Linked DNA regions of Methylomagnum ishizawai. The protein of the gene in region 2 interacts with the protein of the main gene of each other region in a pairwise test. Links are inferred from orthologs where the notes say so. Each region holds a gene or a part of one and is shown on either strand. Other genes may lie near its edges. The genes, in order: secA, ybgC and acpP.

Region 1 (4,260 bases), 1.1 Mb from region 2 along the record:
ATCGACCTGGACCCGGATAAACTTGGTGGCCCCTTCCCCGTCGCGGACGATGGCCTCGGCCAGATCGGCGCAGACTTCCCGCACCGCCTCGGCGAACAGGGGGAACCCGACGCTGTCGAGGCGCAATTCCAGGTTGCCCGCCGCGCCCGAAGCCAGCAGCACGCAGGCGTCATTGGTGGAGGTGTCGCCATCCACGGTGATGCAGTTGAAGGTGACATCGACCGCCTTGCCCAAGGCCGCTTGCAGGCTGGCCGCTTCGACCTGGGCATCGGTGGCGACGAAGGCCAGCAGGGTCGCCATATTGGGCTGGATCATGCCCGCGCCCTTGGCGATGCCGGTGATCGTCACCGTATGGCCGTCGAGTTCCAAGGTCCGGCTGGCCAGCTTGGGCCGGGTATCGGTGGTCATGATGGCGCGGGCGGCACGTTCCCAGCCGTTTTCGGTCAGCGCGGCCAGGGCGGCGGGCAAGGCTGTTTCGATCTTGTCCACCGGCAGATATTCGCCGATGACCCCGGTCGAGAACGGCATCACCTGCTCGGCGGCACCACCGGCCAATCCGGCCAGGAGACCGCAGGTGGCACGGGCATCCGCCAAGCCACGCGGGCCGGTGCCGGCATTGGCATTGCCCGAATTGATCAGCAGCCAGCGCGGCTGCCGGGCCAGATGCTCGCGGGCCACGATCACCGGCGCGGCGCAAAAGGCGTTGCGGGTAAACACGGCAGCGGCGCTCGAACCCTCCGCCGCTTCGATTACCAGCACATCGTCCCGGCCCGCCCGTTTGATGGCGGCTCCCGCCGCGCCCAGGCGGATACCCCGGACCGGCAAGGCTTCTATGGATTTGACGATTCGGCTCAACTCCCTACCCTCCCCAGTTCAGGCCAGCTTGCCGTGGCATTGCTTGAATTTCATGCCGGAACCGCAAGGACAAGGATCGTTGCGGCCCACCTTGGCGAACGGGCTGGTCGAAGGAACCGCCGGACGGGGTTGCGGTGCGGCGGGAGAAGCCATTCCAGGCTCGGCCTCGGTGCCGATTTCCAGGGCGCTACCCGCTTCGGCATGCTGGAATTGCATTTCCACAGGGGCGTTGCGCTGTTCCTCCATGACCTTGACCTCCTCCTCGCTGCGCACATGCACCTTGGAGACGATGCCGATGACCTCGTGCTTGATGCCATCCAGCATGGAGGTGAACATCTCGAAGGCTTCGCGCTTGTATTCCTGCTTGGGGTCTTTCTGGGCGTAGCCGCGCAGGTGGATACCCTGGCGCAGATGGTCCATGGCGGCGAGATGGTCCTTCCAGGCGCTATCCAACACCTGCAACATCACGGTCTTCTCGAAATGCCGCATGATCTGCACGCCGACGGACTCGACCTTGGCTTCGTAGAGCGCGTGCAATTCCTCGATGAGCTTTTGCTTGAGGCGGTCTTCGTACAAATGGGTATCCGCGTCCAACCAAGCCTGGACCGGCACCTTGGAACCCAGGTCGCGTTCCAAGGCTTCCTCCAAGCCCTTGACATCCCATTGCTCTTCCAAGGTGTGGGGCGGGATGAACTGCTCGAACAACTGCGCGGCCACGGCTTCGCGGGCTTCGGTGATGGCGGCGGAAATATCCTCGACCTGCATCAGTTCGTCGCGCATGTGGTAGATCACCTTGCGCTGGTCGTTGGCGACGTTGTCGTATTCCAACAATTGCTTGCGGATATCGAAGTTGCGGGCCTCGACCTTGCGCTGGGCGTTCTCGATGGCGCGGGTAACCCAAGGATGCTCGATGGCCTCGCCCTGCTGCATCCCCAACTTCTGCATCAAAGCCGCCACCCGGTCGGAGGCGAAAATCCGCATCAAGGGGTCTTGCAGCGAGAGGTAGAAGCGCGAGGAACCGGGGTCGCCCTGACGGCCCGAACGCCCGCGCAACTGGTTGTCGATGCGGCGCGATTCATGGCGTTCGGAACCGATGACGTGCAAGCCGCCAGAAGCCACCACGTCTTCGTGGCGCTGTTTCCATTCGGCCTTGATGCGGGCGACGGCGGCCTCGTCGTTGGGATCGATGCCGCGCATGTCCTCCTCCACGCTACCGCCCAGCACGATGTCGGTACCGCGCCCGGCCATATTGGTGGCGATGGTGATGGTGCCGGGCTTGCCGGCCTGGGCCACGATATGGGCTTCCTGCTCGTGGTGCTTGGCGTTCAAGACCTGATGGGCAATGCCCTCGCGGCGCAGCAACTGGGAAATGACTTCGGAATTCTCGATGGAGGTGGTGCCGACCAGGACCGGCTGGCGGCGTTGCACGCAATCGCGGATATCCTCGACGATGGCGCCGTGTTTTTCCTCGACCGTGAGATAGACCAAATCGCCCAAATCCTTGCGCGATACCGGCCGGTTGGCCGGGATGCACACCACTTCCAGGCCGTAGATTTGGTGGAACTCGGTGGCTTCGGTATCGGCGGTGCCGGTCATGCCGGACAGCTTGCCGTAGAGGCGGAAATAGTTCTGGAAGGTGATCGCGGCCAGGGTTTGGCTTTCGTTCTGGACCTGGACGTTTTCCTTGGCCTCGACGGCTTGGTGCAGACCTTCCGACCAGCGCCGACCCGGCATGGCCCGGCCCGTGAATTCGTCCACGATGATGACCTGGCCCTCGCGCACGATGTAGTCCACATCGCGCTGGAAGATGGCGTGGGCCTTGAGCGAGGCGTTGATGTAATGCATCAAGCGGATGTTGACGGCATCGTACAGGCTCTCGTTGGGCTGGATCAGGCCATGCTGGACCAGGAGCTTCTCGATGTGTTCGTGGCCGGTCTCGGTCAGGTAGACCTGGCGCGATTTCTCGTCCACCGAGTAATCGCCGGGGCCGTGTTCCTTTTCCTGCTTGGTCAAATGCGGCATGAGGACGTTGACCTTCTGGTAGAGGTCGCTGCGGTCCTCGGAAGTGCCGGAGATAATCAGGGGCGTCCGCGCCTCGTCGATGAGGATGGAATCCACCTCGTCCACGATGGCGAAGAATTTGTCGCGCTGGACCCGCTGTTCCTGGCTGAAGGCCATGTTGTCGCGCAGGTAGTCGAAGCCGAATTCGTTGTTGGTGCCGTAGGTGATATCGGCGGCGTAGGCTTCGCGGCGCTCTTCGTTGGACAGGTTGGTGACAATGGTCCCGACCGTGAGTCCCAGGAATTGATAGATGCGGCCCATCCAGTCCGAGTCGCGGCGGGCGAGGTAGTCGTTCACCGTCACCACATGCACGCCCTTGCCAGGGAGGGCGTTGAGATAGGCGGCCAAGGTCGCGACCAGGGTCTTGCCTTCGCCGGTCTTCATCTCGGCGATCTTGCCGTCGTTCAACACCATGCCGCCGATCAACTGCACATCGAAATGGCGCATGTTGAGGACACGCCAAGAGGCTTCCCGCACGGTGGCGAAGGCTTCGGGCAACAAGGAATCGAGGGTTTCGCCCCGCGCCAGCCGTTCGCGGAATTCCTGGGTCTTGGCGCTGAGGGCGGCATCGGACAGCTGCTGGAACTCCGGCTCCAGGGCATTGATCCGTTTGACTATTTTGGTTTTTTTTCTGACGATGCGATCGTTGCGGCTACCAACGATACTTTTGACCAGCTTGCCTAGCATTGCGGGTGATTCCCAATCCGAACTACAGAATCCGGGGATGATACCGTAAAAGCGTGGCGTTTATAATGATTCGAGTTTCCGCGGTGCTTTCCAGGGGTAGCCCAACCCGCGCCGATACCCCACCTTCCCCCCGGTTCCCACCATGGCCGACCAGCCCGAACCCGTCCGTCAACACCTGCGTAGCGAGGGCCTGGCGGCGCTCCGCACCGAATTGGACAAGCAAGCCCGCCTGCTCCAGATCGTGCGCCAAACCCTGCCGGAATCCATGCGCGAGCATTGCCGCCATTGTCTGCTGGAGGCGGGCGGCAAGCTGCTGCTCTACACCGAATCCGCCGCCTTCGCCTACCAACTCAGGTTCTACGGTCCCGCCGTCGCCGCCCAGGTCGCCGAAGCCGCCGGCCTCGACACCCCGCCCGAGGTGCGGGTCCGCAACCTGACCCCCAACGGCGCGGAGCAAGCCCGCTATGCCAAACCCAAGGTCTTCCAGCCCCCGCCCGCGAACGTCGCCGAGCTATTGCGGGAAAACGCCGCCGCCACCCCGCACGAAGACCTGCGGGAAGCCTTGTTGCGCCTGAGCCGGACCGTGGACGAACTCAACCGGCGCGGCCCGCAAGAACCGGACGGCCCGCCCAAAACCGGGCCGGGACGCTAGACCCG
Region 2 (3,891 bases):
AGTTCCACCGCTGCGTGGATAACCAGGACGCGGCCCGTTTGGTGCGCCTGCCCGGTGTCGGCAAGAAGACCGCCGAGCGGCTCCTGATCGAATTGCGCGACCGGATGCCGACCTTGACCACGGTGGCATTGCCGGGCGCGGGACGGCTCCCGGCCCCGGAAGCCAGCCCGGTGGACGACGCGCTCAGCGCGCTTGTCGCCTTGGGTTTCAAGCCGCAGGAGGCAGCGGGCTTGGTGCGTAAGCTCGATGTGGAAGGGAAGCGCAGCGAGGAGATTATCCGGCTGGCGTTGCAGTCGGCGGCGCGGTAGGGTATTTCGACACTTGAGTGAATCGCCTCCCTTTCATGTTTCATCGGCTAATTCGATTGGATTCCCGGTTGCTTGCCTAATATCGCCATGCCCACCCCAAGACTCATCAGCCCCAAGGCTGCCCGCGAAGAAGACGCCATCGACCGCGCCATCCGCCCCAAGCGCCTCGACGACTACATCGGCCAGAAAGCCATGCGCGAGCAACTCGCCATCTTCATCCAGGCCGCGCGGGGCCGGGGCGAGGCGCTCGACCATGTGTTGATCTTCGGCCCGCCGGGTTTGGGCAAAACTACCCTGGCCAACATCGTCGCCAACGAAATGGGCGTGAGCCTCCGCCAAACTTCCGGCCCGGTGCTGGAAAAGGCTGGCGATGTGGCGGCGCTCCTGACCAATCTGGAACCCCGCGATATCCTCTTCATCGACGAAATCCACCGCCTCAGCGCCGTGGTCGAGGAAACGCTGTATCCCGCCATGGAGGATTACCAAATCGATATCATGATCGGCGAAGGACCGGCGGCGCGCTCGATCAAGCTGGATATTCCGCCGTTCACCCTGGTCGGGGCGACCACGCGGGCCGGACTGCTGACCTCGCCCCTGCGCGACCGTTTCGGCATCGTCCACCGGCTGGAGTTCTACACCCATGACGAACTGGCCCTGATCGTCGGGCGCTCGGCGCGGATTTTGGGGATGGACATGAGTCCCGAGGGCGCTTTCGAGATCGCCCGCCGTTCGCGGGGCACGCCGCGCATCGCCAACCGCCTGCTGCGGCGGGTGCGCGATTTCGCCGAGGTCCGCGCCGATGGCAAGGTCACGGCGGAAGTCGCCGACCAAGCCCTGGACATGCTCAAGGTGGACAAGCATGGTTTCGACGAACTCGACCGCAGGTTGCTCAACACCCTCATCGACAAATTCGAGGGCGGGCCGGTGGGCCTCGATAATATCGCCGCCGCCATCGGCGAGGAACGCGGTACCATCGAGGATGTGCTGGAACCGTATTTGATCCAGCAAGGGTTCATCATGCGGACCCCGCGGGGCCGGGTGGCGACCCGCAGCGCCTATTTGCATCTAGGCTTGAAGCCACCGAAGACGCCGCCGACCCATGAAGACTTGTTTTAAGCGGAATTAAAGCGATGAGCAGGGATCATGACGGTGGGGAAGCGGTGTTCCGCTGGCCCATCCGCGTTTATTACGAAGACACCGACGCGGGTGGCGTGGTTTACCACGCTAATTACCTGAAATTTTTCGAGCGCGCCCGCTGCGAGATGCTCAGGGCTTGGGGTTTCGAGTTGGACAAATTGCGGGAGCGGGAAGACCTGTTGTTCGTGGTCCGCGCCGTGGAGATGGATTTTTTGCGGCCCGCCAAATTCAACGAGTTGCTGTGCGTGACCACGGCAATCGAGCAGGCCAAAGCCGCCAGTTTGGTATTCAAGCAAACGGTATGGCGTGGGGATGAGGCGCTGTGCCGGGCCAAGGTGAAAGTGGCTTGCCTCGCGGCGGCGGCGTTCCGGCCCAAGCCTTTGCCGGATTCCTTGCTCAGGTGTTTGCGCGGGGATTGAATCCTGGTTTTTTCCGAGCTTTGGCGTCCCCGCGACCGGGGCATGTTTAAACCGATCTGGAGTTTCGATGACATCCGACCTTTCGATATTCACCCTCATCCAAGAAGCCAGCCCGGTGGTGCAGGTCGTGATGGGGCTTTTGATCCTGGCTTCCGTGGTTTCTTGGACCTTCATCTTCTCGAAATGGCGGGAGATCACCCGCGCCCAGCAAACCACCGACGCCTTCGAGGAACGCTTCTGGTCCGGGATCGACCTGGCCGATTTGTACCGCGAACTGGCCAAGGACGAATACGGCACCGAAGGTCTGGAAAACATCTTCATGGCCGGTTTCAAGGAATTCGCCCGCTTGCGCCAACAGCCCAACATCGCCGCCGACGCAGTGATGGAAGGCGCGGCGCGGGTGATGCGGGTCGCCCTCAACCGTGAACTCGACGCCCTCGACGAACGCCTGCCCTTCCTCGCCACGGTCGGTTCCACCAGCCCCTATGTCGGTTTGTTCGGCACGGTCTGGGGCATCATGAATTCGTTCCGTTCGCTCGGCAGTGTCAAGCAAGCCACGCTGGCGATGGTGGCCCCCGGCATTTCCGAAGCCCTGGTCGCCACCGCCATGGGCTTGTTCGCGGCGATCCCGGCGGTCATGGCCTATAACCGCTATTCCACCGAAATCGGCCGCCTCGCCAACCGCTACGAAGCCTTCACCGAAGAATTCCTCAGCCTCCTCCATCGCCAGGCCCACGCCTTTTCAATCCACTCCCGCACCCATCCGCCGCAAGATCGGACGGCTTGGGCGGGAGGCGAATCCGCCTAGGGGGCGACGATGAACGTGTCCGCCGGAAAAAGCCGTAACAACCGCCGCAAGCCCATGGCCGAAATCAACGTCGTGCCCTATATCGACGTGTCCCTGGTGCTGTTGATCATCTTCATGGTCACGGCCCCCATGCTGCAAACCGGCGTGGATGTGGACCTGCCCCAGGCCGAGGCCAAGGCGGTCGATCCCACCCAGGATTTGCCCATCATCATCTCCATCAAGTCGGACGGCAGCCTGTATCTCGATGTCGGCAACCAGGGCGACACCGAAGTCGCCGACGCCGAACTCGGCGGCAAGGTGGCCGAAGCCCTCGCCGCCAAACCGGGGCTGGCGGTTTTGATCCGGGGCGACAAGGCGGTCGATTATGGCCGCGTCGTCACCGTCATGGCGAACCTCAAGAACGCCGGCGTTCCCAACGTCGGCCTCATGACCGCGCCCGCCGAAGAATGACCGTGCCCCAACACAAGCGGCTGGGCCTGCCGCTGGCGCTTTCGCTGGCGTTGCATATCGTTTTGGTGCTGCTGTTCGCGTTCCAATTCGATGCGATGCGGGAAGTGAAGGAACCGCCGCAACCCGAGATCATCCAGGCCGTCACGGTGGACGCTGCCCAGATCGAAGCCGCCCTCCAAGCCCGACAGCAAGCCGAGCTACAGCGCCAGCAACGCATCGAGCAGCAGCGCGCCGCCGAAGCCCAGGCCGAGCAGGAGCGCCAGCAAGCCGAAGCCCAGCGCTTGCGGCAAGAGGCCGAGCGCCAGCAAGCCACCGCCGAAGCCGCCCGCAAGGCGGAGGAGTTCAAGGTCCGCCAAGCCGAGGAACTGGAGCGGCAGGCCGCGCTCGAAGCCCGCCGCAAGCTGGAAGAAGAAGCCAAGCATCGCGCCGAGTCGGAAGAGCGCCAGCGCCAGCAGACGATGAAAAAGCTTGCCGACCAGAAGCACCGCGAGGAAGAAAAGCGCCAAGACGAAGCCGAAGCCAAGCACCGGGCGGAAGAAGCCGCCAAGCATGAGGCGGCGGAAGCCAAGCGCAAAGCCGAAGCGGAAGCCATAGCCAAGCGGGAAGCGGCGGAAGCGGCCAAGGACAAAGCCGCTGCCGAGGCCAAGCGCAAGGCCGAGGCCGAAGCGGAAGCCAAGCGTGAAGCCGCCGCCGCTGCGAAAGAAAAAGCGGCGGAAGCGGCCAAGGACAAAGCCGCTGCCGAGGCCAAGCGCAAGGCCGAGGCCGAAGC
Region 3 (3,801 bases), 2.2 Mb from region 2 along the record:
GCGCCGGGGCTTTGGATTTCCAGGCGGCGGTACGCTTGGTCGAAGAACGCGCCCGTTTGATGCAGGAGGCCGTGCCCGCCGATGTCGGGGCCATGGCCGCGATCCTGGGGTTGGGCGATGCCGAAGTGGTGGAGGTTTGCGCCCGCGCCAGCAGCGACAGCGAAATCGTGACGGCGGCCAATTTCAACGATCCCAAGCAAATCGTCATCGCGGGCGACAAGGCGGCGGTGATGCGGGCGGTCGATCTCGCCAAGGCTGCCGGGGCCAAGCGGGCGGTGGTGCTGCCGGTCAGCGTGCCTTCGCATTGCCCTTTGATGAAGCCCGCTGCCGGGCGCTTCGCGCCGGTCTTGGACGCCACCGCCATCGCGCCGCCGACCTTCGCCGTGGTCCACAATGTCGATGTCGCCACCCATCCAGAGCCCGCCGCCATCCGCGCCGCCTTGGCGCAACAACTCCATGGCGCGGTGCGTTGGGCCGATTCCGTCCGCTATATGTCCCAACAGGGCGTGGACCGTTACGTCGAATGTGGCCCCGGCAAGGTGCTGGCCGGTCTCAATAAGCGCATCGTCCCCGAGGCCAAGACCGAAAGCCTGTTCGATCCTGCCTCCCTAGCCAAAGCCTTGGAGCTTGCCCCATGAGTTCACAGATCGCGATAGTCACCGGCGCGAGCCGGGGCATCGGCCGCGCCATCGCCCTGCGTCTCGCGCAGGACGGCCACACCGTCATCGGCACCGCCACCACCGAAGCCGGGGCCGAAGCCATCACCCAGACGCTGGCCGAAGCCGGTCTGAAAGGCGCGGGCAAGGTGCTGAACGTGGCCGAGGCCGAAGCTATCGAGCCTTTCATCAAGGCCGTGTCGGACCAATTCGGTGTGCCCACGATCCTGGTCAACAACGCCGGCATCACCCGCGACAACCTGATGCTCCGCATGAAGGACGAGGAATGGGACGAGGTGATCCGCACCAACCTGACCTCGATTTTCCGCCTGAGCAAGGCTTGCCTCAAGGGCATGATGAAGGCCAGGACCGGGCGCATCGTCAACGTCACTTCCGTGGTCGGGGCTACCGGCAACGCCGGGCAGGCCAATTACGCGGCGGCGAAGGCGGGCATCATCGGCTTCGGCAAATCGCTGGCCAAAGAGGTCGGTTCCCGCAATATCACCGTGAACTCGGTCGCCCCCGGCTTTATCGACACCGACATGACCCGCGCCTTGCCGGAAGAACACCGCAAGGCGCTATTGAGCAACATCCCGTTGGCCCGCCTCGGCGAGGCCCACGAGATCGCCAGTGCCGTGGCCTTCCTCTGTTCCGACGGGGCTGGTTACATCACCGGCGAAACCCTGCACGTCAACGGCGGAATGCATATGGCATAATGCGGCCCCGCGTGGCCGCTGGTGCCATCGGGGAAGGGAAACCGCGCAACCAGCGCGGTTCCAGCATCCCAGGCGGATCGAAATTCCCCGCCGCGGAGAAAAATCTTGTAATCATTGGGTTTCAAATTAAAATTTGCCAACTCGATTAAAACCAGAGAAACATTTGAGGATATAAAAATGAGTGATGTAGCTGAGCGTGTTAAGAAAATCGTGGCCGAGCAATTGGGCGTGAAGGAAGAAGTCTCCAACGAAGCCTCCTTCGTCGATGATCTCGGTGCCGATTCCCTGGACACGGTCGAACTGGTCATGGCTTTGGAAGAAGAGTTCGAGTGCGAGATCCCGGACGAAGACGCCGAGAAGATCACCACCGTGCAACAGGCCATCGATTACATCGAAGCTCACGTCTAATCGATAGGGCCGGATCACCGCCCCGCAAGTCGATACTTCGCGGGGCTTTCTTTTGTATTGACGCAATCCGCTTGGAAGGAAAGACCTTGAGTAAGAGACGCGTGGTCGTCACCGGGCTGGGCGTGGTTTCCCCCGTCGGTCTGTCGGTGGGCGAGGCCTGGGATAATGTGCTGAATGGCCGGAGCGGTATCGGGCACATCGAACATTTCGACGTATCGGAGTTCTCGTCCCGCATCGGCGGCAGCGTGAGGAATTTCGACATCGCCCGCTATATCAGCGAGAAGGAAGCCAAGAAGATGGATATTTTCATCCATTATGGCATCGCCGCGGGTTGTCAGGCTTTCGAGGATTCGGGGCTGGTGGTGACGCCGGAGAACGCCGAGCGCATCGGGGTCGCCATCGGTTCCGGGATCGGTGGCATCACCGGCATCGAACACGGCCACGATTGTTTTCTCAAAGGCGGGCCGCGCAAGATTTCCCCTTTCTTCGTGCCTAGCAATATCATCAACATGATTTCGGGCAACCTGTCGGTCAAGTACGGTTTGCAAGGCCCGAATTTCGCTATCGTCACCGCCTGCGCCACCGGCACCCATAACATCGGCGAGGCCGTGCGGCTGATCGCCTATGGCGATGCCGACGCCATGGTGGCGGGCGGCGCGGAAATGGCGACCTCGCCGACTTCGCTGGGCGGTTTCGCCTCGGCCCGCGCCCTGACCCGCCGCAACGACGATCCCTTGCGGGCCAGCCGTCCCTGGGACAAGGACCGCGATGGCTTCGTGCTGAGCGACGGTGCCGGTGTCCTGGTGCTGGAGGAACTCGAACACGCCCAGCGGCGCGGCGCGAGAATCTACGCCGAAGTGGTGGGCTACGGCCTGAGCGGCGACGCCTACCATATGACCCAGCCGCCGGAAAACGGCGAGGGCGCGGCCCGCTGCATGAAAGCCGCCCTGCGCGACGCGGGCCTCAATCCCGAGGACATCGATTACATCAACGCCCACGGCACTTCGACCCCCGCCGGGGATATCGCCGAAACCCGGGCGATGAAAACCGTGTTCGGCGACCATGCCTACAAGGTCGCGGTGAGTTCCACCAAATCCATGACCGGCCATATGCTGGGCGCGGCGGGCGGCATCGAAGCCCTGTTCTCGGCCTTGGCTTTGCGCGACCAGGTGGCCCCGCCCACCATCAACCTCGACCATCCCGATCCCGAGTGCGATCTGGATTTCATCCCCCACACCGCCCGCGAGATGAAGCTGGAATATGTCATGTCCAATTCCTTCGGCTTCGGCGGCACCAACGGCACGGTGATCCTCAAGCGCTACGCTTGAGGTTCCCGGCAGCGGGGGCTTCTTCCGGGAAGCCCTGTCGATTCCTTCCCGCCTGCATGCATCGAAGGTGGTCCCGGTGAGCGCGATGGTTTTGGTGAATGGCGAGCCGGCGTCCCAGGTGGACGTGGCCGACCGGGGTTTCCAGTATGGCGACGGCGTTTTCACCACGCTCAAGGTGCTGCGCGGCGTTCCCCTGTTCCTGGAAGCGCATCTAGCGCGGTTGGAACGCGACGCCGCCCGGCTGTTCCTGCCGGTGCCCGACCGGGCGGTCCTGGAGGCCGAAGTCCGCCAACTCTGCGGACTCAAGCCCGAGGGCGTGCTGAAAATCCAGTGGACCGGCGGCGGTGGTGGCCGCGGCTATCGCCGCCCCGACGCGCCCACCGGTACGCGGGTGCTGGGCCTCCATCCCTTGCCGGATTATCCCGCCACGCTCCATGACCAAGGCGTCGCGATCCGCGTGTGCCGGACCCGGCTCGGCATCAATCCCGCCCTGGCCGGACTCAAACACATGAACCGGCTGGAACAAATCCTGGCCCGCGCCGAATGGTCCCAAGCCGATATCCGCGAAGGCTTGATGCTGGACACCGGGGGCCATGTCGTCGAAGGCACCATGACCAACCTGTTCCTGGCCCAAGGTGGGAGGCTCCATACCCCCAAGTTGGATGGGTGCGGCGTGGCCGGGATCATGCGCGG

The links.
Region 1: the proteins of ybgC (region 2) and secA interact in binary tests that used the Escherichia coli proteins (3 or more experiments, as listed by UniProt). The link is inferred for Methylomagnum ishizawai from one-to-one orthologs.
Region 3: the proteins of ybgC (region 2) and acpP interact in binary tests that used the Escherichia coli proteins (3 or more experiments, as listed by UniProt). The link is inferred for Methylomagnum ishizawai from one-to-one orthologs.

Annotation. Positions count from the first base shown.
Region 1 is NZ_FXAM01000001.1:2,998,598-3,002,857, forward strand. Bases 674-3,968 are described here. They hold secA (preprotein translocase subunit SecA), read right to left. Parts: upstream 3,604-3,968; coding sequence 874-3,603; downstream 674-873. Other genes in these bases: argJ (bifunctional glutamate N-acetyltransferase/amino-acid acetyltransferase ArgJ), read right to left, coding at 674-855; B9N93_RS13230 (DciA family protein), read left to right, coding at 3,746-3,968. In the rest of the region: more of argJ, read right to left, coding at 1-673; more of B9N93_RS13230, read left to right, coding at 3,969-4,255. UniProt on the Escherichia coli protein: Required for protein export, interacts with the SecYEG preprotein conducting channel.
Region 2 is NZ_FXAM01000001.1:4,073,770-4,077,660, reverse strand. What follows is about bases 226-3,151. They hold ybgC (tol-pal system-associated acyl-CoA thioesterase), read left to right. Parts: upstream 226-1,438; coding sequence 1,439-1,864; downstream 1,865-3,151. Other genes in these bases: tolA (cell envelope integrity protein TolA), read left to right, coding at 3,125-3,151; tolR (protein TolR), read left to right, coding at 2,682-3,122; tolQ (protein TolQ), read left to right, coding at 1,932-2,672; ruvB (Holliday junction branch migration DNA helicase RuvB), read left to right, coding at 396-1,424; ruvA (Holliday junction branch migration protein RuvA), read left to right, coding at 226-308. Also shown: more of ruvA, read left to right, coding at 1-225; more of tolA, read left to right, coding at 3,152-3,891.
Region 3 is NZ_FXAM01000001.1:1,864,361-1,868,161, forward strand. Bases 329-3,164 are described here. They hold acpP (acyl carrier protein), read left to right. Parts: upstream 329-1,549; coding sequence 1,550-1,780; downstream 1,781-3,164. Other genes in these bases: fabD (ACP S-malonyltransferase), read left to right, coding at 329-638; fabG (3-oxoacyl-ACP reductase FabG), read left to right, coding at 635-1,372; fabF (beta-ketoacyl-ACP synthase II), read left to right, coding at 1,867-3,108. In the rest of the region: more of fabD, read left to right, coding at 1-328; pabC (aminodeoxychorismate lyase), read left to right, coding at 3,194-3,801. UniProt on the Escherichia coli protein: Carrier of the growing fatty acid chain in fatty acid biosynthesis.